Regions from separate parts of the Microbacterium sp. zg.B48 genome, predicted to be linked through region 2. Evidence: predicted binding sites of a transcription regulator. Region 2 holds the regulator's gene; the other holds the start of a gene.
What was found. Region 2 encodes HrcA, which represses chaperone genes, less so after heat shock. Its sites were predicted from a motif close to TTNGCACTCGNNNNNNNCGAGTGCNAA; they were not measured.

Region 1 (11,650 bases), on a different contig from region 2:
ACCAAAGGCAGAAGAGCCCCTCCCGAAGGAGGGGCTCTTCTGGTGAGACGGGGTCTCGATATGGCCGCTGCGCGGCCTACTCGACCTTGACCCGCCCCGCATCAACGCCGCTGCGCGGCATCGACCCGGGTTGCGTCAAAAGTCCATGCCACCAGTCGGGTCACCGGCCGGAGCGGCTGCGCGCTCGGGCTTGTCGGCGACGACGGCCTCGGTGGTGAGGAACAGCGCGGCGATCGAGGCCGCGTTCTGCAGAGCAGAGCGCGTGACCTTGGCCGGGTCGATGATGCCCTGCGCGAACAGGTCACCGTACTCACCGGTTGCGGCGTTGAGGCCGTGACCGATGGGCAGTTCGGCAACCTTGTTCGCGACGACACCGGGCTCGAGACCGGCGTTCAGCGCAATCTGCTTGAGCGGTGCCTCGATGGCCACGCGAACGATGTTCGCGCCGGTCGCCTCGTCACCGGTCAGGTTCAGCGTCGCGAACGCGACCTTGCCTGCCTGGATCAGCGCGACGCCACCACCGGGGACGATGCCCTCTTCGACCGCAGCCTTCGCGTTGCGGACAGCGTCCTCAATGCGGTGCTTGCGCTCCTTGAGCTCGACCTCGGTTGCCGCACCCGCCTTGATGACGGCAACGCCACCTGCGAGCTTGGCGAGACGCTCCTGGAGCTTCTCGCGGTCGTAGTCACTGTCGGTGTTCTCGATCTCGCGACGGATCTGGGTCACGCGACCCTCGATCTGAGCGGCGTCGCCGGCACCTTCGATGATGGTCGTCTCGTCCTTGGTGATGATCACCTTGCGAGCGCGGCCGAGCAGATCCAGCGTCGCGTTCTCCAGCTTGAGACCGACCTCTTCGGTGACGACCTGGCCACCGGTGAGGATCGCGATGTCCTGCAGCTGCGCCTTACGACGGTCGCCGAAGCCGGGAGCCTTGACCGCCGCCGACTTGAAGATGCCGCGGATCTTGTTGAGCACGAGAGTCGCAAGCGCCTCGCCCTCGACGTCCTCGGCGATGATGACGAGCTCCTTGCCGTCCTGGATCACCTTGTCGACGATCGGCAGGAGATCCTTGATGTTGGAGATCTTCTGGTTCGCGATCAGGATGTACGCGTCTTCGAAGACGGCTTCCTGACGCTCCGGGTCAGTGACGAAGTAAGGGTTGATGAAACCCTTGTCGAAGCGCATGCCCTCGGTGAGCTCGAGCTCGGTGCCGAACGTCTGCGACTCCTCGACGGTGACGACGCCTTCCTTGCCGACCTTGTCGATCGCCTCGGCGATCAGGTCGCCGATGGTGGTGTCAGCCGCGGAGATCGATGCCGTGGCCGCGATCTGCTCCTTGGACTCGACGGGCTTGGCCGAAGCGAGCAGTTCGTCCGAGATGGCCTGGACGGCCTTCTCGATGCCGCGCTTCAGCGAGATGGGGTCAGCGCCGGCTGCGACGTTGCGCAGGCCTTCGCGGACAAGTGCCTGAGCCAGCACGGTTGCGGTGGTGGTGCCGTCGCCAGCGACGTCGTCGGTCTTCTTGGCGACCTCCTTGACGAGCTCCGCGCCGATCTTCTCGAACGGGTCGTCGAGTTCGATCTCCTTGGCGATCGAGACGCCGTCGTTCGTGATCGTGGGGGCGCCCCACTTCTTCTCAAGTACGACGTTGCGACCGCGGGGGCCCAGTGTCACCTTGACGGCGTCAGCCAGGATGTTCAGGCCGCGCTCGAGACCACGACGGGCCTCCTCGTCGAAAGCGATGATCTTAGCCATGTGTTTTCTCGTCCCTCCCGGACGTATGCGAATTCTTAGCACTCAGATGTGTCGAGTGCTAATCCATTCTGGCACTCGGCACTACCGAGTGCAAGCCGCAGGGAGCAAGCCGACTCCGGACGTCATCCGGGCCGGGGACGAACACATGGCCGTCGGACCAGGCCGACGCGCGCCGGGGGGGGCGCCGCGCGTCGGCGCGAGGGAGTCAGGTTACGACGCGAACGGACTCCGCCTGGGGCCCCTTCTGGCCGGTGCCCACGATGAACTCCACGGCCTGGCCCTCCTCGAGGACGCGGAATCCGCTCATGTCGATGTTGGAGTAGTGCACGAAGACGTCCTGCCCCTCTGCCACGGTGATGAAGCCGAAGCCCTTCTCGGCGTTGAACCACTTGACGGTGCCTTGGGTCATGAGACTCTCCTGGATTGCGGGGAAACACCGCCATCGTATGCACGCCGATGCGCGCCGATTCAGGTCTGAGACCAGTGTTGACACGCGTGCATCGAACTGTTTACCCGCGTGAAACACGGGTGGCCGTCACGGTGCGGGAGTGGCGTCCGGCGGCGTCGATGTGCGATCCAGTCCGATGACGATCGTCAACTGTCGCGCTTGCGGATCCTCTGCCGGCTGGTACACGTCGCTCTGCTCGATCCGGGCTCCGCCGATCACCTCGGCAAGCCCGGCTGCGGCGGCCTCATCCTCGGGCAGGTAGTAGTAGATCGTCGTCTCGGCGAAGTCTGTGGAACCGGCCTCGCTGGCCAGCACGGTGTCCTCGGCCCAGCCGGCGGCGACGACGACGTCCTTCGTCTGCGTCGCCAGTCCCGACTCCGGGGTGGCGTTCAGAACCAGGACGTCGAAGGCGGTGTCCACGACCGGCGTGACGATCGGCAAGGGGGCGACGGTCGGCTCCGGGGTCGGGAACAGCACCACCCGGCCGCTGACCAGAAGAGTTCCGAAGATGCCGACCGCGATCAGCACGACGGTCGCCAACACCGCCCAGAACAGCACGACCCAGCCGCGCATCCGCGGATTCTCGGCGCGATGGGCGCCGACCCGGCCCGCATCCGCGGGAAGGTCGTCGAAGCGGTCCCGCGGGAAGGTCGTTCTCGGCACCCCCCGATGGTACCCGCCCGCGGCCGGAGCCCGTGCGGCGTGCCGATGGAGGTCCTGCGCGGCGGCGATACGACTACCGGGGAGCCCCGGAGGCGCGGGCGAGGCGGGCCTGCTGCCGCGCGTCGCGGATGCGGCGGAGCCGTTTCACGAGCATCGGGTCGTGCTCCTGAGCGTCGGCGGTGTCGATCAGCCGGCCGAGCAGCTGGTAATAGCGTGCCGGTGACAGATTCAGATCCGCCCGGATCGCCTCCTCCTTCGCCCCCGCGTGCCGACGCCACTCCGCCTCGAACCGGAGGATGGCACGGTCGCGGTCGCTGAGGGGCACGCCATCACGCTAGCGCCGTCCGGACGCCCCACCCGTGCGCCACTCCACAGAAGCCCCGAGCGGGTCGACCGTCGCCAGCGGCGCACCGTCGCGCGTCAGGACGAAACCGTCCCACCCGTCCCGCTCGGCGCCGCGATTCCACTGCCGGTGCACCATCGGGGGGTCGATCGAGACCCACACCGCGTCCATCGCGGCGATGATCGAGCGCAGGCGGTCGCGGCCGGCCCGCGGGATGTGCGGCAGCACGCCCGGCGTGGTCACCACCAGCGTCGCCTCCGACGGGGCGGAGGCGGCGAGCTCCTCGAGCGCCCCGGGCACGGTCGCGTCGCCGCGTACGAGCAGGGGCGGGTCGGCGCAGACCAGGTCGAGTGCGGCCTCGATCCGCTGCGCGCGGCCCTGCTCCCCCGGCCAGACCAGGCTGAGCAGGAACCGGCGGTCAGCGGCATCCGAGGCATCCAGCGGTGCCAGGTCGATGCCGGCGCGCCAGATCACATCCGGCAGCCGCAGCGGCGGTCTCCCATGGACGGCCGATTCGAGCACCACGGGCGAGACACCGTCGTGAGGATCCAGGGCGGGTCCGCCGCGGTAGCGGTAGGAGTACCGGTCCGGATAGAGGCACAGACCCGCACTGGCCCCCACCTCCAGCAGCGCCAGGGGGCCCTCCAGCCCGCTGAGCGCCGGCAGCAGTGCGGCGCACCGCAGCGGGTCGTTGGTCTGCAGGGTGCGCCGGGAGCATTCCGCCACGACGGCGTCCGCATGCCCGATCAGCCACTCCCGCCATTGCCGGTACGGATCCTCCGGCGCCCCGAGCATCCGGGTGACCGCGAAGACGAGGGGCGGCTGCCGGCGCTCGGCCGGGATGCGCACGAGGATCTCCTGCACAGCGAGGTCGCTCGCGACGCCCGCGGCCCAGTCGGCGTAGAGGGCGGACCGTCCGATCGCCTCATCGAACGCGAATCGTTCGAAGCGTTCGGCGACGGCAGCGGCATCCACCGTCCCATTCTCGTGGTGAGACGGCGGCTGAGCGCGACGTGACCGGCTGCAGTGCGGGAGAATGGAGGCTGGCTAAGGAGGGACTCCCATGACCTACAGCGTTCAGAAGAGCGACGAGCAGTGGCGCGCCGAACTCGCTCCGGAGCAGTACGAGGTGCTGCGAGAGGCCGCCACCGAGCGCCCGTGGACCGGTGAGCTTCTGGATGAGAGCCGTGCCGGGCTCTACACGTGCGCGGCGTGCGGATCGGAGCTGTTCCAGAGCGGTACGAAGTTCGACTCGCACTGCGGCTGGCCGAGCTTCTACGAGTCGGTGCGTCCCGAGGCGGTCGAGCTGATCGAAGATCGCACCCACGGGATGCTGCGCACCGAGGTGCGCTGCGCGTCGTGCGGCTCCCATCTGGGCCACGTCTTCCCGGATGGCGTGGGCACGCCCACGGGCGACCGGTACTGCATGAACTCGCTCGCGCTCGATTTCACTCCCGAATCCGGAACATGACCGTCCCCGCGACCCCTCCGCCCTCCGCCGGCGCGTCGCGCGCAGCCGCGGGCCGCGTGGCCCCGGTCTTGGAGGCGGTGCGGGCGCGGCGCTCCTGGTCGAAAGTGACCGACGTCGCACCCACCCGGTCTCAGCTGCTCACCCTCGTGTCCGCGGCCGGACGGGTCGCCGATCACTCCTCGCTGCAGCCGTGGCGGCTCATCGAGCTGCGCGGAACCGATCGTGAGCGCCTGGGCAGGGCGATCAACAAGGCCAACGGCGACAAGGGCTCTTCGTCCAAGCCTCTGCGCGCGCCGCTGCTGATCGCCATCGTGGTCAGCTACCGCAAAAACGCCAAGGTCCCCCGCTGGGAGCAGGAGGCCGTCGCCGCCGGTGTCGCCCACACGCTGAGCCTGCTGCTGGACGAGGCCGGTTGGGGCGTCATCTGGCGCACCGGGCACTACACCCGCAGCAAGGCGGTCGCCAAGGTGCACGGTCTGGGCAAGCGGGAGGAGCTCCTGGGCTGGCTGTACGTCGGCGGCAAGCCGGCGAACGCCCGGCTCGGACGCCGCAAGGCCGTCGATGCGCGTCATCACCTCACCCGGCTGCCCGCGGACACAGCGACGGTCGAGCGCATCGACGCCGCCGCCGACGAGGTCTGACCGCTAGCGTCGCAGACGCCGCCACGGCACGGTGGCGACCACGACCGACAGCAGCGCGACGACCACCATGGCGACCGCCTGCACCAGCCCGGGACCCGCGGGCGCCGGCCAGAGCACGTCGAGCACGAACGAGGCGATCAGCTGCCCGGCCACCACCCCGAGGCCGAGCAGCAGCACACCGGTGTGTGCGACCAGCGCTGCCGACAGGACGATGTAGGCCACGCCGATCGCGCCGCCGAAGTACAGCCACGGCTCCGTCGGCGCGGCCGCCGGGGTCCCGACCACCGCGACGTGCACGGCCGCGGCGGCGGCGAGGATGAGCGTCCCGCCGATGAAGTTCACCAGCGTCGCCGTCAGCGGTGTCCCGACGCGCTGCTTGAGCCTGCCGTTGGTCGCCTGCTGCCACGCGACGCCGACACCGGTTGCCAGGGTCAGCAGCAGCAGCCACAGCGGGATGCCGCTGAGCCCATCGCCGACCACGGCGATTCCCACCGCGACCAGCGCGAGGGCCCCACCGGCCACGCGGGGCAGGGTCACCGCGACGATTCCCGCCGGCCCGTAGCCGGCACGATCCAGCGCAAGTCCGCAGACCGTCTGGCCGGCCACCACTCCCACGGTGAACAGCGACACCCCGATGATGCCGACGGCGATCCCCTGGGTCGCCACGGTCAGGGCTCCGGCTGCGCCGCCCGCCAGCATCCACCACGGGATGCCGCCTGAACGAACCCCCGAGACGAGCGCGCTGAATCCGCGACGCCCGACCGGGAGTGCGAGGGACAGGACGATGAGAATCAGCAGGCCGGACCCGAACGAGACGGCCCCGGCCACGAGCCCGTCCTCTAGGCGGACACCGAGCTGCCCGTTGATGCGCGCCTGTGCCGCGGTCAGCACCCCGACGAGCACCGCACCGCCCAGCGACATCCAGGCAGGCAGACGTCGGCGGGTCACGTGCCCATCATGCCGTGATGCCGGGCAGGCAGCCGCCGTGTCGGGCACCGCGGTTACCCTGGAGTGTGTCTGTCAGCAGGCGCCGGCGCATGTCACTGACCTGGCTGCCGGCCACGATTCTCGTGCTCGTGATCGGGCTGGTGGTCGTCGCGACCTTCGCGGTGCAGGGTTCGTGGTGGGCCGAAGAGAACCCGGCCGCATCTTCGGACCAGAAGGCGCCGGACGGTTCCAGCATGCTCACCGACGCGGGATTCGACTACGCCAATGTGGAGGGCATCGTCCGGGTGCGCATCGGCGAGGGCGCGCTGCCTGCCGACCAGCTGGGCATGGGCGCCGACGTGGAGAAGTCGGCGCAGTTCCGCCGCCCGGTGCGGGCGGTCATCGCCGGCCGCGACGACGTCTACGTCATCGACGACACCGCCGCGTTGACCGCGACGACCCAGGACGGTGAGCTCGCGTCGGTGGCGGTCACCCTGGACAGCCCCGGGACGTGGTTCGATGCGCTCGCCCACGTCCGCGCGCTGGCCCCGACGGTCGGCTGGAATGAGGAGCAGGTCACCGCCCTGGACGAGGAGCTCGCCCGTTTCAACCGGGACGGGACCGAAGACGCCTTCACGGCGACCGTCGGTCCTTCCGATGGCGGCGCTCAGGTCACCGCGCAGCTTCTGTTCCATCGCGACGGCGGCACGACCCTCGTGACGCTGGTCTTCGAGCCGGGCCGCTGAGGCAGCCGAACCGGACGCCGCATCCATTGCCGCGCCGAGCGGACGGGGTTATCCTCAGGGTGACGTCCGACGAGTGGGCTGAGCCGTCGAGGTCGCGCAGCGAGGCAAGGTGGCCTCCGCAGGCCGTGGTCGGCGACCCGTCGGGCGTCAACGGGCCTCCGCCGGTGGTCAGGTGGCGCGTCGCCCGTCAGGGCTGGGACCTGACTTGGGAGTGGTCATGGCAAGAGCGGTGGACTCCAGGTTCGAACTGAAGCGGCTGACAGCGACGGAATGGGTGATCAACGACAACTGGTTCGCATTCAACGATCCGCGCCGCACGGTCGCATGCGTCGATGAGATCAGCCAGCTCGAGGTCGAGGTGATCTGGTTGCGAGAGCTGGCGTTACCGGACCGGTACCCGTCGATCGCGGGTGTTCTGGAAGATGTCGCACGGACGGTCTCGGCATCCACGAAACCCACGCCGATTCCGCACCGGCGCCCGGTGACGGCGCGCTCGATGATGGCGGGGTGACCCGGCCGAGCGCCGAAAGCCGCAGCGCACACCCGCGCGCCCACGCAGGTGGAGCGCACGCGGTCTGTGCGGCGCGGCATCCACCGGCGTGTGCGAGCACGGCAATCGGGCGCTGATACGGTGACCGGATGGGCATGCCGACGCAGACGGGGAATTCGATCAAGGTGGGTGTCGTGGGCGACATCGGCGAGGACGAGGCGCTGGTGGTGCCGCGTGCAACCGCCGGCACACAGGATGACATCGCAGTGATCTTCAGCGGCGGACGCTACTTCGCGATCGATGACACCTGCACCCACGAACAGACCTCGCTCGCGCAGGGATGGATCGAGGCGGGCTGTGTGGAGTGCCCGCTGCACTCATCGACCTTCCGGCTCGCCGACGGCGCGGTGCTCTCCCCGCCGGCACCGCGCGGCGTCGCCGCGCACACCATCGAGGTCGTGGGTGAGGATCTGATGCTCACCCCGAACCCCGAGCGCCTCGCGTGAGCGGACACCGACGAGTCGTCATCGTCGGTGGAGGGATCGCTGGTTGGACCGTCGCCGCTTCTCTGCGCGAAGGCGGCTACGACGACGCGATCGTCATCATCGAACGCGAGGCCGCCTGTTACGACCGGCCCCCGCTGTCCAAGACGGCGCTGGTCGACCACACGCCCCTGGATGCGCTGCGGTTCGCCGATGACGCCAAGCTCGCCGAACTGCGCATCGAGACGCGCGTCGGCCGCACGGCCACCGCCCTGAATGCCGCAGACCTGTCCGTGACTCTGGACGACGGCGCCGCCGTGGCGGCCGACGCCGTCGTGCTGGCCACCGGCGCGTTCGCACGCGTGCCCGCCTTTCCAGGTGCTGCCCTGCCGGGTGTGAGCACGCTGAGGACCTACGCCGATGCGGTGACCCTGCAGGGGCTCCTCGGTCGCAGAGTCGCCGTGGTCGGCGCCGGACTCATCGGCGCCGAAGCGGCGGCGGCGCTGCACCAGGCCGGATCACCGGTCGTGCTGATCGACCCGAACCAGGTGCCGGGCGTGCGCGCTTTCGGCCCGACGATGGCGGGGTACCTGCACGCCATGCACGCCGATCACGGCGTCGACACGCGCACGGACCGGGTCACCGCTGTCACGGCCGCGGAGGGCGGAGAGCTCCGCGTCCAGCTCACCGGAGGCGGCTGCGTCGACGTGGACGGCGTGCTGGTCGGAACCGGGATCGTCATCGACACCACGCTCGCCGATCATGCCGGGCTCGACGTCGACGAGGGCATCGTCGTCGACGACGCGGGGCGCACCTCCGCGGCGGGGATCTTCGCCGTGGGCGACGCGACGCGCCGGCGCCTGCCGGGCGGCCTCGCCGCCTCCCGGGGGCATTGGGAAGCGGCGAGGCTGGATGGCCGGGCGGTCGCGGCGGCGATCCTGGGTACCGCGCCCGACCCGCGCGGAGCGGACTGGTTCTGGTCGGACCGCTACGGACACCACATCGAAGTGGTCGGCGACATGGCCGGGGACGGGCGTGAAGTCGTCCGGCCCGGCCCCCACCCGACCGCGTTCCGGATCGACGGCGATCGACTGCTCGGCGCGGCCAGCGTCGATGACCCGATGGCGGTGCGCGCGGCACGGCGGCTGATCGATCGCTCCGTCGCCGTCAGCGTCGACCAGCTCTCCGACCCGGGAGTGCCGTTGCGCTCACTGCTCCCCCGCGGGTGACCGTCGTTCAGGCGGCCTTCTTGACACGCACCTTCTGATAGGGCTTGGCGATGGAGTCGCCGATGGCCTGCGCGATGAGCTGTTCCGCGGTCTGATTCTTGCGGGAGAGCTTCGCGATCCACTTCGTGAACCGGGCACCTCGCGCCAGCTCCTTCGTGCTGCGATCCTCCAGCGCGTAGAAGAGCAGCGCGTTCGGCGGCAGCAGCGAGAGCACGCCGTTCAGCACCTGACGCGTCACCCACTTCGCCACGGGGCCCTTCACGTCGGGATGACGAAGCGAGTGGCCGGCGAGCGCGGCGAAGATGGTCAGCGACTTGCTGTTCAGGTCGGCCCGGATGTACTCGTCCAGCTCCGCGAACGTATCGAAATACGGCCCGGGCACGAACAGCTTCTGGGCGCCCAGCCGGGACTCGACGACGACCCGATCGGCATCCGCCACAGAAAGGCCCGGTCCGAACTCCTGATAGCCGCGCACCGCCGACCAGATGTAGGTCCACCACGTCCAGCGCTGCCACGCCGGCTGCTTCGCACTCACGACCTCCCCGGTTTCGGGGTTGGTCCAGCTGGATCGCTCGTGAAGCATGTCGACGTGGGCTGCCGCGGCATCCGAATGCGCCTTGTCGGCGAACACCGCATCGCGAAGATAAGCCGACGTCCGGTCGAACCGGGCTGCCATCGCCTCCGGGCCTTCGGTGGTCATCGAGACGCGCTCGAAGTGCGTCATCATTCCCGCCTCGAGCATCTGCAGGAATATGGCGTTCTTGGCACCCAGCGCCGAACCGGGATCCGAGAAGACCCGCCACGAGACACTGTCGGGGCCGTAATAGCCGTCATCAGCGCGTGGTGCGTCGGCGAGCGAGCGGCTCGGGTAGACGTCCGTCATTGCATGTTCCCCTTTCGGAACGACCACCCGGCGCCCCTGCGCCATTCGACCTCGACCTCGCACGGTGCGTCATCGGGCCTGGTGCGTCGTTTCGAACCTATCGGTCCGGAAGGACCCCGAAAGACCGTGCTCCTTCCGCGACATTCCGGAGATTCATCCTGTTACATGGCGAAAGGGGCATTTGGGTGGACAGGTATAGTCGGTCGCCCGTATTCCGCACGATCCGGAGGGGAACCCGCATGGCAGCTCGTGTTCGTTCACTCACCCCTGGCGAGCTGACCCCCGATCAGCGGGAGCTCTACGAGACGATCACCGGCGGACCGCGCGCCGCGGGCACCCAGCACTTCGCCCTCACCGCCGCCGACGGATCGCTGCGCGGCCCGTTCGACCTGATGCTCCGCTCCCCCGCCGTCGGCACCGCCCAGCAGGAGCTCGGTGCCGCCATCCGCTATCGCACCCGACTCAGCGACCGGATGCGGGAGCTTGCGATCCTGCTGGTCGCAGCCCACGCGGACAGCGCCTTCGAGCGGGAGTCACATGAAGCGATTGCGCGCGCGATCGGCTTCACCGACGACGAACTCGCCGCGATCCGTGCGCTGGACGTGTCGGGATTCACCGCCGCCGAGGGTGTCGTCGGCCGCGCGACCGTCGCGCTGCTGGCCGGCGATCTTCCGCAGGACGCGTGGGATGAGGCGTCCGCGGTCATCGGCGAGGACGGCATCTTCGAGCTCACCGCTCTGGTCGGGTACTACTCCACACTTGCACTGCAGCTGCGGGTGTTCCGGGTGGGATGAGGCGAAGCGGCCGCGCAACACCGGGTGCCCGAGATCGCGCGGCGCGCCTGCGCAGATCCTTGCCCCGGTGAAAGGACGAGCGTAAAATTGGCGTAGGTCGCCCCCGGACCCTGGCCGACTCCACACAGAGTGGGGAGCAGCCGATGAACTTGTCCGAGGTGCTGACAGGCAAAAATCCGATGGCGCCGGCTCCGGCGAAGCCGCTTCGCCGTCCCGCGTCGGCGTCGTGGGTGGAGGTGGAGCCAGGCTCCTACGTCGCCCGCCGATCCGGTGCACTGCTGGGGGCTGTGGTCCTCACGGGGACGGGGTCATTCGTCGCGGTCGACCGCGACTCGAACGGCATCGGGCGGTACGGCACGCTCACGGTGGCACAGCGCGCGGTCATCTCATCAGCCGCACGCTGATGAGTGCTCCTCGCCCGTCCACCCGGCATCGTACGCGTCAAACCCCTTAGTGCCTCGAGATCAGCTGTACCACCCCCTCCAGGCGAAGCTGCGGGACCTCTAGCGTTGAAGAATGGCACCCGACGAGCAGCAGCTTGATGACCTGTACACCGGCCCCATCGACCTGGCCGCAGTGAACGCGTCAGACGGTGAAGGCCTGGATCCGGAGACGCCCGAGATCAGCTACGACGAGCAGCGCTATCCCGCGCGACCCCGACGGCTGCGCCCGCGTGACCACCTTCGCGGCAGCAGCGTGCGCCGGATCAGGACGGACCCGCGCACGGCGAACGGCACCAACCCGTCGTACGTCGAGTGGCTGGTGCGCCAGGCGATGC
Region 2 (11,650 bases):
GACGCGACGGTGGCCGGCAAGGTGGAGACGCGTGCGAGCGGGGAATGGGAGTTCGATGCGGTGGCGACACATGTCAGCACCGGGGCGGTGGCGGACGCCGTCCGCATCGACGTCACGGTCCGTGTGCAGCCGTCCCGGGTGGACCGTGCGCCGCTGCTGGATGTCGGCTCGGCCGTCGAGGTGAGCGGGACGGCACGCCCTGGGGCTTCGGGTGCCCGCGCTGTGCTGGCCGTGAACGCCTCACGCGGCGTGCGGGTGCTGTCTGCGCCTCAGGGGGTGCTCGCCGTGGCGGGCGAGCTGCGGCGAGGCCTGGTCCGCGCGGCCGGGGGGCTGCCCGCGCCCGGGGCGGAGCTGATCCCGGGGCTGGCGGTCGGGGACACCTCCGCCGTGTCCGCCGAGCTGGACGCGGCGATGAAGCGATCCTCCCTCTCGCACCTGACCGCGGTGTCCGGATCCAACTGCGCGATCGTCGTGGGTCTCGCCTTCGGAGCCGTCGCGGCCGTCGGGGGGTCGCGCCGCGCCCGGGTCACTGTCGCATCGGCGGCCCTGTTCGGGTTCGTCCTGCTGGTCACGGCCGAGCCGAGCGTGGTGCGGGCTGCGGCAATGGCAGGCATCGCGATGCTGGGCGTGCTCCTGGGCCGCACCGGCATGGGGATGGGCGTGCTTTCGCTCGCCGTCACTGTGCTGCTCGTCGGGGATCCGTGGCTTTCGGGATCGCTCGGGTTCGCGTTGTCCACCGTCGCCACCGCCTCGCTGCTGCTGTTCGCGCGGCCCCTCGCGGCCGGCCTGGAGCGATGGATGCCGCGCCCGCTGGCGCTCGCGCTGTCGGTGCCGCTGGCAGCGCAGCTGGCCTGCGGTCCGCTGCTGCTGGGGGTCACGCCGAGCGTTCCGCTCTACGGGGTGCTGGCGAATCTGCTCGCTGCGCCGGCGGCGCCGATCGCGACGGTCCTCGGACTGACCGCGTGCGTCGCCGCGCCGCTGCCGTGGCTGCAGTCCGGCCTGACGGCCCTCGCCTGGCTTCCGGCATCCTGGATCGCCGGCGCAGCCACCACGTTCAGTGCGCTTCCGGGCGACCAGATCCCGTGGCTGTCGGGCTGGCCGGGCGTGCTCTGCCTGGCCGTGGTCGGCAGCGCCGTCGCGATCGCGATCGCGCTGCCGCCGACCGGGTCGACCCGGCAGCGCCGGGTCCGGCTCGTCGCGGTGTTCCTGCTCGCCGCCGTCACCGGTGTCTCGGCCGGAGGTGCCGCCCTGAGCTCCGTGGCGGGGCGGTGGACGCTCCCGTCTTCGTGGAGCATCCTGGCGTGCGACGTGGGTCAGGGCGATGCGGTGCTGCTGCGCTCGGGCCAGGCCGTGGCGCTGGTCGATGCCGGCCCGGAGCCGGCTCGCCTGGAGGCATGCCTGGCACGTGCCGGAGTTCAGCGCATCGACCTGCTCCTGCTCACCCACTTCGACCTGGACCATGTCGGGGGCGTCGCCGCTGTCGCGGACCGCGTCGGAACCGCCCTGCACGGACCTGCGGGATCGCCCGAAGCCTCGGCGGTGCTCTCGCTCCTCGAGGGCGGCGGCGCGCGGATGGTCTCCGCCCGGGCGGGACTGACCGGGAGCCTCGGCGATGCGCGCTGGCGGGTGCTCTGGCCGCCACCGCGCAGTCGCGCATTCGAGGCGGGCAACGATGCCAGCGTGGTGCTGGACGTGCGCGGCGGCGGCATGCCGGCCGCGCTGTTCCTCGGCGACCTGTCGGCCTCCCCGCAGCGGGCGCTCGCCGCCTCGGCCGTGCTCGATCCGCCGTACGACCTCGTGAAGGTCGCCCACCACGGGAGCGCCGATCAGGATCCCGACCTGTACGCCGGGGCGCAGCCTGCGCTCGCCCTGATCACGGTGGGCGAGAACAGGTACGGCCATCCGCGCGCCGAGGTGCTGGACGCGCTGAGCCTACTCGGGGCGCGCATCGCACGTACGGACCGGGCGGGGGCGATCGCGGTGTGGCGGGACGGAGAGGCTCTGCGGGTGTGGCGCGAGCGCGGAAGCGACGTCGGGCCGGCTGGGTAGGCTGGGAGCATGGCGACCAGCACCCGACGGACCCCGGCCGGGCGCGCCCGGACGAGCATCCCGCAGGTGTCCTGGCGCACCCCGCAGCCGGCACCGGTCGTGCTGGTGTCCGGTCCCGAGGAGATCTGCGCGGAACGGGCCATCGCGGGGATCCGCGAGTATCTTCGCGCCGAGGATCCCAGCCTCGAGGTCACCGATCTGCGCGCGGATGACTATCAGGCGGGCACCCTGCTGGCGGTCACCTCGCCATCGCTGTTCGGCGAGCCGCGCCTGGTGCGCATCACCGGGGTCGAGAAGTGCTCGGACGCGTTCCTCGCCGAGGCGGTCAGCTACCTGGCTGTGCCGCAGGACGGCGCGACCGTCGTGCTGCGGCACACCGGAGCCTCGGTGCGCGGCAAGAAGCTCCTGGACGCCGTCCGGGCCGGCCAGGGCGGCGGGATCGAGATCGCCTGTCCGGCCGTCAAACGCGATTCCGACCGGTTCGACTTCGCAGCCGGCGAGTTCGCCGCGGCGCGCAAGCGCATCGCCCCGGGGGCGCTGCGCACGCTCGTCTCGGCGTTCGCAGACGATCTGACCGAGCTCGCGGCAGCGTGCCAGCAGCTCATCTCGGATGTGCCGGGAGATGTCACCGCGGACGTCGTCGAACGTTATTACGGCGGGCGGGTGGAGACCTCGGCGTTCGCGGTCGCCGACACCGCCATCGCCGGACGCTACGGCGATGCGCTGGTGTCGCTGCGCCACGCGCTGGCGTCGGGCGCCGATCCGGTACCGCTGGTGGCCGCCATCGCCTCCAAGCTGCGCACGATGGCCCGGGTCGCCGGCAACCGGGAACCCGCATCCGCTCTCGCGGCCCGCCTGGGGCTGAAGGATTGGCAGGTCGATCGCGCCCGCCGCGATCTGACCGGCTGGTCGGACGCGTCGCTGGGGATGGCGATCCAGGCCGCGGCCCGCGCCGACGCCGAGGTCAAGGGCGGCTCACGAGACAGCATCTTCGCGCTGGAGCGGCTGATCACCGTCATCGCCACTCGCGCACCCTACGGGAGTTCCTGAGCACGCGGACAAAGCCGAAAGCCCGCCCCCAGGGGGACGGGCTTGTCGTGAAAGGTGAGCTCAGAGAGCTGCGACCTGCTTCGCGATGGCCGACTTGCGGTTGGCAGCCTGGTTCGCGTGGATGACACCCTTGCTGGCTGCCTTGTCGAGCTTCTTGGTCGCCTTCGCGAGCGCCTTCTCGGCGGCGGCCTTGTCGCCTGCGGCGATGGCCTCACGGGTGCGACGCACCTGCGTGCGCAGCTCGCTCTTCACGGCCTTGTTGCGCTCGTGTGCTTTGTCGTTGGTCTTGTTGCGCTTGATCTGCGACTTGATGTTTGCCACGTTTGACGACGGTCTTTCGTTCGGAGGAATCGATCTGAAGTGTCGAGTGACAGAAGAGGGCTGTCGCACGACGGACGTGAGGGAATCAACCCACACGCAAGCCGATCACCGAGTCTATCAGGTCCGTTCGACCGTCGTGATCGCCAGACCCAGGACGGCGTTGAACACGCCCGGGCGCATGGCACTGACCAGATGGCTCGTGCGCGGCACCACGATCAGCTCGGCGTGCGGGGCGATCCGCTGGAACAGCCGCTCATTGAGTCGAAGCTGATCGTACTGGCCGTTGACGAACCAGAGGGGCACGGTGATCCGCTCCAGCGCTGCGAGCAGATCCAGCACCGACAGACTGCGCAGCGCGGTGTCCTGCATGTCGAACGCGTAGCCGCCGGCGCCGAAGTCGGCCCGGGTCTCCGGCGGAAGGGTCCGCTCCAGCATCCGGTTCGTCAGCCACATCCCGCGGTCGGGGAGGGAGTCGAAGCCGCGCGCGAGCAGGCGGTAGGTGCGCAGACCGACTCCGCGCGGGATGGACGTGCAGGAGGCGGCGACGAACCCGGCGACCGGCGGCGGGTCGTTCCGACCCACGTATTCGATGCACAGGAGGCCGCCCATGGAATGCCCCACGAGCAGCACCGGCCCGCGTGCGGCAGCCTCCCTCACCGCCGCATCGATCGTGGCGAAAGCGGATTCGATCGTGAAATCCTCGGCCATGCGGGTGCCATGGCCGGGCAGATCGATCGCGACCGCTGGATTGCCGCGTTCCTGGAGAGCGGCCACCTGCGCGCGCCACATGGTCGCGGACGTCCGGATGCCGTGCACGAGCACGACCTGGACGACCATCCGCCCAGGATATTGCCGACGAACATGCGCTCGGCGCACTCCTGCCGGAGGGTTAAGGGGCGGGGGAGCGATGGGGGCGCGTTCGGCCCGTAGAATGGCCCCCATATGTCACCGCGCGCCCTGAACACGCTCGAGCCGTCCGCGACCCCTCCTGAGCTGATCCGAAACTTCTGCATCATCGCTCACATCGATCACGGCAAATCGACCCTTGCCGACCGCATGCTGCAGATGACGGGTGTCGTCTCCGACCGTGACATGCGTGCGCAGTACCTCGACCGCATGGACATCGAGCGTGAGCGCGGCATCACGATCAAGAGCCAGGCGGTGCGGATGCCGTGGCAGCTGGACGGGGTCACGCACGCTCTGAACATGATCGACACCCCCGGCCACGTGGACTTCACCTACGAGGTGAGTCGTTCGCTGGCGGCGTGCGAGGGCGCGATCCTGCTGGTGGACGCGGCTCAGGGCATCGAGGCGCAGACGCTGGCGAACCTCTACCTCGCCCTGGAGAACGATCTGCAGATCATCCCGGTGCTGAACAAGATCGACCTGCCCGCCGCGGATCCCGAGAAGTACGCCAGAGAGCTCGCCAGCCTGATCGGCGGCAAGCCCGAGGACGTGCTGCGCGTCAGCGGCAAGACCGGCGTGGGCGTGGAAGAGCTGCTCGACCAGGTCATCCGGCAGATCCCCGCCCCGCAGGGGGATCCGACTGCGCCCACTCGCGCCATGATCTTCGACTCGGTCTACGACTCCTACCGTGGCGTGATCACCTACGTGCGCATGATCGACGGGTCGCTCAGTCCCCGCGAGCGCATCCAGATGATGTCCACGCGCGCGGTCCACGAGCTGCTCGAGATCGGCGTCTCCTCGCCCGAGCCCACCCCCACACGCGGTCTCGGCGTGGGGGAGGTCGGATACCTGATCACCGGCGTGAAGGACGTCCGTCAGTCCAAGGTGGGTGACACCGTGACCAGCGCGGCCAAGCCGTCGAACGACGCGCTGCCCGGCTACACCGATCCCAAGCCGATGGTCTTCTCCGGCCTGTACCCGATCGACGGCAGCGACTACCCCGTGCTGCGTGAGGCGCTGGACAAGCTGAAGCTCTCGGACGCCTCCCTCAACTACGAGCCGGAGACCTCGGTGGCGCTGGGGTTCGGATTCCGCTGCGGGTTCCTCGGGCTGCTGCATCTGGAGATCGTCACCGAGCGCCTGGAGCGCGAGTTCGGACTGGATCTGATCTCGACAGCGCCGTCGGTGACCTACGAGGTGACCACCGACGACGGCAAGACATACACCGTCACCAACCCCAGCGAGTTCCCCTCGGGCACCAAGATCGCCAGCGTCACCGAGCCGATGGTCAAGGCCGCGATCCTCGCGCCGAAGGACTACGTCGGCACGATCATGGAGCTGTGCCAGTCACGGCGGGGCACCCTCCTGGGCATGGAGTACCTCGGTGAGGATCGCGTCGAGATCCGTTACACCATCCCGCTCGGCGAGATCGTCTTCGACTTCTTCGACCACCTCAAATCCAAGACGGCCGGTTACGCCTCGCTGGACTACGAACCGAGCGGGCACCAGGAGGCCGACCTCGTCAAGGTCGACATCCTGCTCCAGGGCGAGCCCGTCGATGCGTTCAGTGCCATCGTGCACCGGGACAAGGCCTACGCGTACGGCGTGCTGATGACGGAGCGGCTGAAGAAGCTGATCCCGCGTCAGCAGTTCGAGGTTCCCATCCAAGCCGCGATCGGCGCCCGCATCATCGCCCGCGAGTCGATCCGCGCGATGCGCAAGGACGTCCTGGCCAAATGCTACGGCGGCGACATCACCCGCAAGCGCAAGCTCCTCGAGAAGCAGAAGGAGGGCAAGAAGCGCATGAAGATGGTCGGACGCGTCGAGGTCCCCCAGGAGGCGTTCATCGCCGCGCTGTCGGGGGACACCGAGACCAAAGACAAGAAGTAGTTGCTGAACGCGTCCGATGACGCCTTCAGGAACCCGAACTAGGCTGGAATCCATGCGCCGCGGGACCTTCAGAGATGAGACGGTCGACTATGCCGCCGTGGGAGCGACGCAGGCCGCAGACCTGATGCACTATCCGCCCGAGCGGAGCCTGCCCGCAGAGGAATCCTGGCGGATCGGCAGCGGCCAGGCGCGGTTCGAGAGCGCGAGCGACGCGCTCCTGTCCTGGGGTGCGCAGCGGGGCGCGGGACTCGAGCTGAGCGACGTGCGACCCGCCGCGGGGCCGATGTACTCCGGGGTCAGTTTCGATTCGGAAGGCAATCCGCTCGCCCCCAGCAAGCTCGAAGCGGATCAGCGCTTCGACTCGGACGGTACGCCGTACGTCGGGCCGGGCACCACCGTCCGTGTCGACGGTCGTGTCCGCGGCATGAGCGTCGGGGGGGAGCTGCGCGTCATCTTCGCGATCGAGGAGCCTCGGCGGGTCGGTTTCGCATTGGGGACCGTCAGCGGATCGGTCGTGAGCGGCGAGGAATCGTTCATGGTGCAGTGGTACGACAACGATGAGGTGTGGTTCACCGTGCGCGCGTTCGACGCGCCCTCCGCGCTGCTCTACCGCGTCTTCCCCCGTCTGGTCCGCCGCCGCCGCCGCGAGCTGTTCACGCGCTACCTCCGCGCGATCTCGCCCCTGTACACCACGCCCTGATGGGATCGGCGCTCCCGCTCGGTGAGCCCGTGCCGCGGGACGGGTCCGTTCCGGCGACCATCGATCCCGCTGCGCAGTTCGGCGTCTATCTGCACGTGCCGTTCTGCCGCGTGCGGTGCGGATACTGCGACTTCAACACCTACACCGCGGATGAGCTGCGCGGGGCGCGCCAGGACCAGTACGCCGACACTCTGCTGCAGGAGGTGCAGCTGGCCGGTCGGGTGCTGTCCCAGATCGGTCCGCCCCGCCCCGCCGCCACCGTGTTCTTCGGCGGGGGCACGCCGACGCTGCTCCCACCGGGTGACCTGGTGCGCATGCTCGAGGGTGTCCGCTCGACGTTCGGCATCGCGCCGGATGCCGAGATCACCGTCGAGGCCAACCCGGACACGGTGACCGGCGCGACCGCGTCGATGCTCGCCGCGGCCGGGGTGACCCGGCTGTCGATCGGGATGCAGTCCGCGGTCCCGCACGTTCTCGCGGCGCTGGATCGCACCCACGTACCCGGGAACGTCCGCACCGCGGTCGAGGCCGCGCGGAATGCGGGACTGGACGTGAGCCTGGACCTGATCTACGGAGCGCCGGGCGAGTCGCTGGCGGACTGGCGGGCTTCGCTCGAGGCGGCCGCGGCGCTGCAGCCGGATCACATCTCGGCCTACGCGCTCATCGTGGAGGAGGGGACCAAGCTCGCGCGCCAGATCCGCCGCGGCGAGGTCGTCACACCCGATGACGACCTCCAGGCGGACATGTACGAGCTTGCAGACGACCTGCTCGAAAGCGCCGGCTACCAGTGGTACGAAGTGTCCAACTGGACCCGCGATGCGGCGCACCGCTCCCGGCACAACATGGCCTACTGGCAGGGTGCGGACTGGTGGGGTTTCGGTCCCGGTGCCCACAGCCACCTGGCCGGCGTGCGCTTCTGGAATGTGAAGCATCCCGCCGCGTACGCCCAGCGCCTGGCGGCGGGCGAGTCGCCCGCCGCGGCGCGCGAGCGACCGGATGCCGCAGCACGGGCGCTGGAGAGCGTGCTGCTGCGCACGCGCGTGCGGGAGGGACTGCCCATCTCCGAACTGCTCGGCGAGGGCCGCCACGCGGTCGCCGCCCTCATCGCCGACGGTCTGATCGACGGTTCCGCGGCCGTGCACGGTCGCATCGTGCTGACCCGTCGGGGCCGGCTGCTGGCGGACGCCGTGGTGCGCGCCCTCACCGACTGAGGAGCATCCCGCTCGCCGCGTCTGCGATCCGGTAGAATTGGCACTCAGATCGTAGGAGTGCCAATTCGAGCGCGTGGGGAGGCGAGATGGTCACCGACAGAGGACTGCAGGTGCTGCGGGCGATCGTTCAGGACTTCGTCGACACGCGCGAGCCGGTCGGCAGCAAGGCCATCGTGGAACGCCACGCGTTCGGCGTGTCCGCAGCGACGATCCGCAACGACATGGCCCTGCTGGAGGACGAGGAGCTGATCGCAGCCCCGCACACCTCCTCTGGTCGCGTCCCCACCGACAAGGGCTATCGCGTCTTCGTCGATCATCTCGCCGAAGTGCGGCCCCTGTCGCCGGCCCAGCGCAGCGCGATCTCGGCGTTCCTCGATGGCCCCGGCGACCTCGACGACGTGCTGGCGCGGACGGTGCGTGCGCTGACTCAGCTGACCGGTCAGGTCGCCATCGTGCAGTACCCGTCCTTCGCGCGCGCCACGATCTCGCACGTCGAGCTGGTGCAGCTCGGCGGCGGGCGCATCCTGGTGATCGTGGTGACCGACACCGGCCGGGTCTCGCAGCGGCTCGCGTTGGTCCGAGACGAGTTCGACGACGAGGATCTGGCTCGGGTGCGCGCCGAGGTCGCCTCCCTCGTGGTCGGCCTGCCTGTGCGTGAGGGCGTCCAGCGCGTGCAGGAGCGCCTGGCACAGGATGACCCGTCGCCGACGCCACCGGACGTGGCGACCGCGGCGATCGTGCGGGTCCTCGCCGAAGAGCTCGAGGAATTCCGCCACGACCGGCTCGTCATGGCCGGCGCAGCCAATCTCGCGCGCAGCGAGGCGGACTTCCGAGGGAGCATCTATCCGCTGCTCGAGGCGATCGAGGAGCAGGTGACCCTCATGAAGCTGATGAGCGAGATGGTGGCGGACGACCACGGTCTGGCGGCCAGCATCGGTCGGGAGAACGAGCCGTTCGGGCTGGCCGAGGCATCGGTCGTGGCGAGCGAATACGACGCCACCGGCGCTCGGGCCAGGGTCGGCCTGCTCGGCCCCACGCGGATGGACTATCCGACGAATTTCGCGGCGGTACGAGCCGTCGCGCGCTATCTCACCCGGATGCTCGACGAAGACGAGAGTGCCCGCTGACGCGGCATCCGGAACCAGATGATCCCGCGCGACGCGCGGACAGGAAGGCGATTTGTGGTCGACCACTACGAGGTCCTCGGAGTTGCGCGCGACGCGACCCCGGACGAGATCAAGAAGGCGTACCGGCGTCTTGCGCGGGAGCTTCATCCCGACGTCAATCCCGGAGATGACGCTTCCGAGCGATTCAAGCTCGTGACCCACGCGTACGACGTGCTGAGCGACCCCGATCAGCGGGCGCGCTACGACGTCGGCGGGAACGATTCGCCCTTCGGCGGCGGCGCGCAGGGCTTCGGCGGCTTCGGCGACATCTTCGAGACCTTCTTCGGGTCCGGGGGAGGCCAGCGCGCCGGACGGCCGCGGTCCCGTCGTGAGCGCGGGCAGGACGCGCTGGTCCGGGTGACCCTGGACCTGAAGGACGTCGTGTTCGGCGTGCATCGGGACATCGACGTGGACACCGCGGTGCTGTGCGACACGTGCCACGGATCGTGCACCCAGCCCGGAACGTCCCCCGTCACGTGCGACATCTGCCACGGGTCCGGCCACGTGCAGCGCACCGTGCGCAGCCTGCTCGGAAACGTCGTGACCAGCCAGCCGTGCGGCGTCTGCCAGGGTTACGGCACGACGATCCCCTACCCGTGCGCCACCTGCCAGGGCCAGGGCCGCGTCCGCGCCCGACGCACCGTCTCGCTCGACATCCCCGCCGGCGTGGAGACGGGTCTGCGGCTGCAGCTTCCCGGGTCCGGCGAGGTCGGCCCCGCCGGCGGTCCCAACGGCGATCTCTACATCGAGGTCACCGTCTCGCCGGATGAGGAGTTCAGCCGTGACGGGGACGACCTGCTCGCGACGCTGGAGGTGTCGATGCCCGATGCGATCCTGGGCACCACCACCACCATCGAGTCCCTCGACGGACCTGTCGACCTGGAGATCCGACCGGGGGTTCAGGGCGGCGACGTCTTGACCATCAAGGGTCGCGGCATCACCCCGCTGCGGGGCACGCAGCGCGGCGACCTGCGCGTGGGCGTTCACGTGGTCACGCCCACCCGGCTGGATGCCAAGGAGCGCGCCCTGGTCGAAGAGTTCGCCAAGCGGACCAAGTCCCCGCCGCCGCGACTGGCCGAATTCCACCAGGGACTGTTCGCGAAGCTGCGCGACCGCTTCCGGAACGGATGACCGGTGGCGCTGCACTTCCTGCTGCCGGAGGTCGTCCAGCGCAGCGCGGTGGAGGCGCAGCCCGGTGACACGGTTCTGCTGACCGGCGCCGAGGCGCATCACGCGGCGGCGGTCCGCCGAGTCCGGGTCGGTGAGGGCGTCACCGTTGGCGATGGCCGAGGTACGTGGCTGTCGGGGGAGTGCGAATCTGTGTCGCCTCGAGAGGTGGTGGTGCGGATCACGGCGCGCGCCGACATCCCCGCTCCCGTCCCGCGCATCGTGCTCGCCCAGGCGCTGGCCAAGGGGGATCGCGATGAGCTTGCGGTCCAGGCGGCGACCGAACTCGGAGTCGACGAGATCCTCCCGTGGCAGGCCGCCCGGAGCGTTTCCCGGTGGGACGCGGCGAAGGCGGACAAGGGCCGCACTCGCTGGGCGGCGATCGTGCGCGAAGCCGCCAAGCAGGCGCACCGGGCGTGGGTTCCGGACGTCGCACCGCTGGCGACGGCCGCCGAGCTGGCGGCGCGCGCCGCGGCATCCCACGTCATCGTCCTCGAGCCCTCCGCCGACCTGCGCCTGAGCGCTCTGAGCCTGAGCCCCCGAACGCGCGAGGTGATCCTCGTCGTCGGACCAGAAGGCGGCATCGCTCCGGAAGAGCTGCTGCTCCTGCAGCGCGCCGGGGCGACCGCGGCCCGACTGGGGGACACCGTGCTGCGCACCTCGACCGCCGGTCCTGCGGCCCTGGCCGTCCTCAACGCCGCACTGGGACGCTGGTGAGCGCCCGCCGCGGCAGGTGCCCCGCCGGTAGACTGGCCGGATGAGCGAACCGTCGATCTTCACCCGCATCCTGAACGGCGAGATCCCCTCGGAGATCATCGCCGAGACGGAGAACGCGTTCGCGATCCGCGACATCGCGCCCCGTGCGCCCGTGCACCTGCTGGTGATCCCCAAGTCCGACGAATACCGGAACGTCGTGGAGCTGGCGGCGGGCGATCCCGACCTGCTCGCCGAGCTGGTCGGGCTGGCCAACTCGGTGGCCGCCGAGCACGCGGATGGCGATTTCCGACTCGTCTTCAACACCGGCCCCCGCTCCGGTCAGACCGTCTTCCACGTCCACGGGCACGTCCTGGCCGGGGACCTGACCGAATCGGGTCTCGGTGGCTGACGCCGACGCCACGGTGGAACGTCTGTACGCGGACGGGGTCGCGATGGTGCAGCTCCTGGGACCCCAGGACCGGCTGCTGCGCGTC

Region 1: a site for HrcA is predicted at 1,791-1,817, ahead of groL (chaperonin GroEL). Genes of this name have one in related genera too.

The regions. Positions count from the first base shown of each region.
Region 1 covers NZ_JANJFE010000003.1:286,832-298,481, forward strand. Annotated here, with positions in the region: gene groL (chaperonin GroEL) at 136-1,755, opposite strand; gene NQ152_RS03260 (cold-shock protein) at 1,961-2,164, opposite strand; gene NQ152_RS03265 (LytR C-terminal domain-containing protein) at 2,291-2,866, opposite strand; gene NQ152_RS03270 (DUF3263 domain-containing protein) at 2,940-3,191, opposite strand; gene NQ152_RS03275 (DUF2332 domain-containing protein) at 3,201-4,184, opposite strand; gene msrB (peptide-methionine (R)-S-oxide reductase MsrB) at 4,273-4,680, shown strand; gene NQ152_RS03285 (nitroreductase family protein) at 4,677-5,321, shown strand; gene NQ152_RS03290 (DMT family transporter) at 5,325-6,242, opposite strand; gene NQ152_RS03295 (hypothetical protein) at 6,359-6,994, shown strand; gene NQ152_RS03300 (hypothetical protein) at 7,212-7,505, shown strand; gene NQ152_RS03305 (Rieske 2Fe-2S domain-containing protein) at 7,634-7,990, shown strand; gene NQ152_RS17220 (FAD-dependent oxidoreductase) at 7,987-9,195, shown strand; gene NQ152_RS03315 (oxygenase MpaB family protein) at 9,203-10,078, opposite strand; gene NQ152_RS03320 (carboxymuconolactone decarboxylase family protein) at 10,318-10,872, shown strand; gene NQ152_RS03325 (hypothetical protein) at 11,016-11,276, shown strand; gene treS (maltose alpha-D-glucosyltransferase) at 11,389-11,650, shown strand, end outside.
Region 2 covers NZ_JANJFE010000021.1:17,940-29,589, forward strand. Annotated here, with positions in the region: gene NQ152_RS16775 (ComEC/Rec2 family competence protein) at 1-2,049, shown strand, start outside; gene holA (DNA polymerase III subunit delta) at 2,059-3,099, shown strand; gene rpsT (30S ribosomal protein S20) at 3,160-3,420, opposite strand; gene NQ152_RS16790 (alpha/beta fold hydrolase) at 3,538-4,257, opposite strand; gene lepA (translation elongation factor 4) at 4,363-6,216, shown strand; gene NQ152_RS16800 (DUF1990 family protein) at 6,269-6,916, shown strand; gene hemW (radical SAM family heme chaperone HemW) at 6,916-8,127, shown strand; gene hrcA (heat-inducible transcriptional repressor HrcA) at 8,214-9,254, shown strand; gene dnaJ (molecular chaperone DnaJ) at 9,309-10,424, shown strand; gene NQ152_RS16820 (16S rRNA (uracil(1498)-N(3))-methyltransferase) at 10,428-11,177, shown strand; gene NQ152_RS16825 (HIT domain-containing protein) at 11,218-11,565, shown strand; gene NQ152_RS16830 (PhoH family protein) at 11,609-11,650, shown strand, end outside.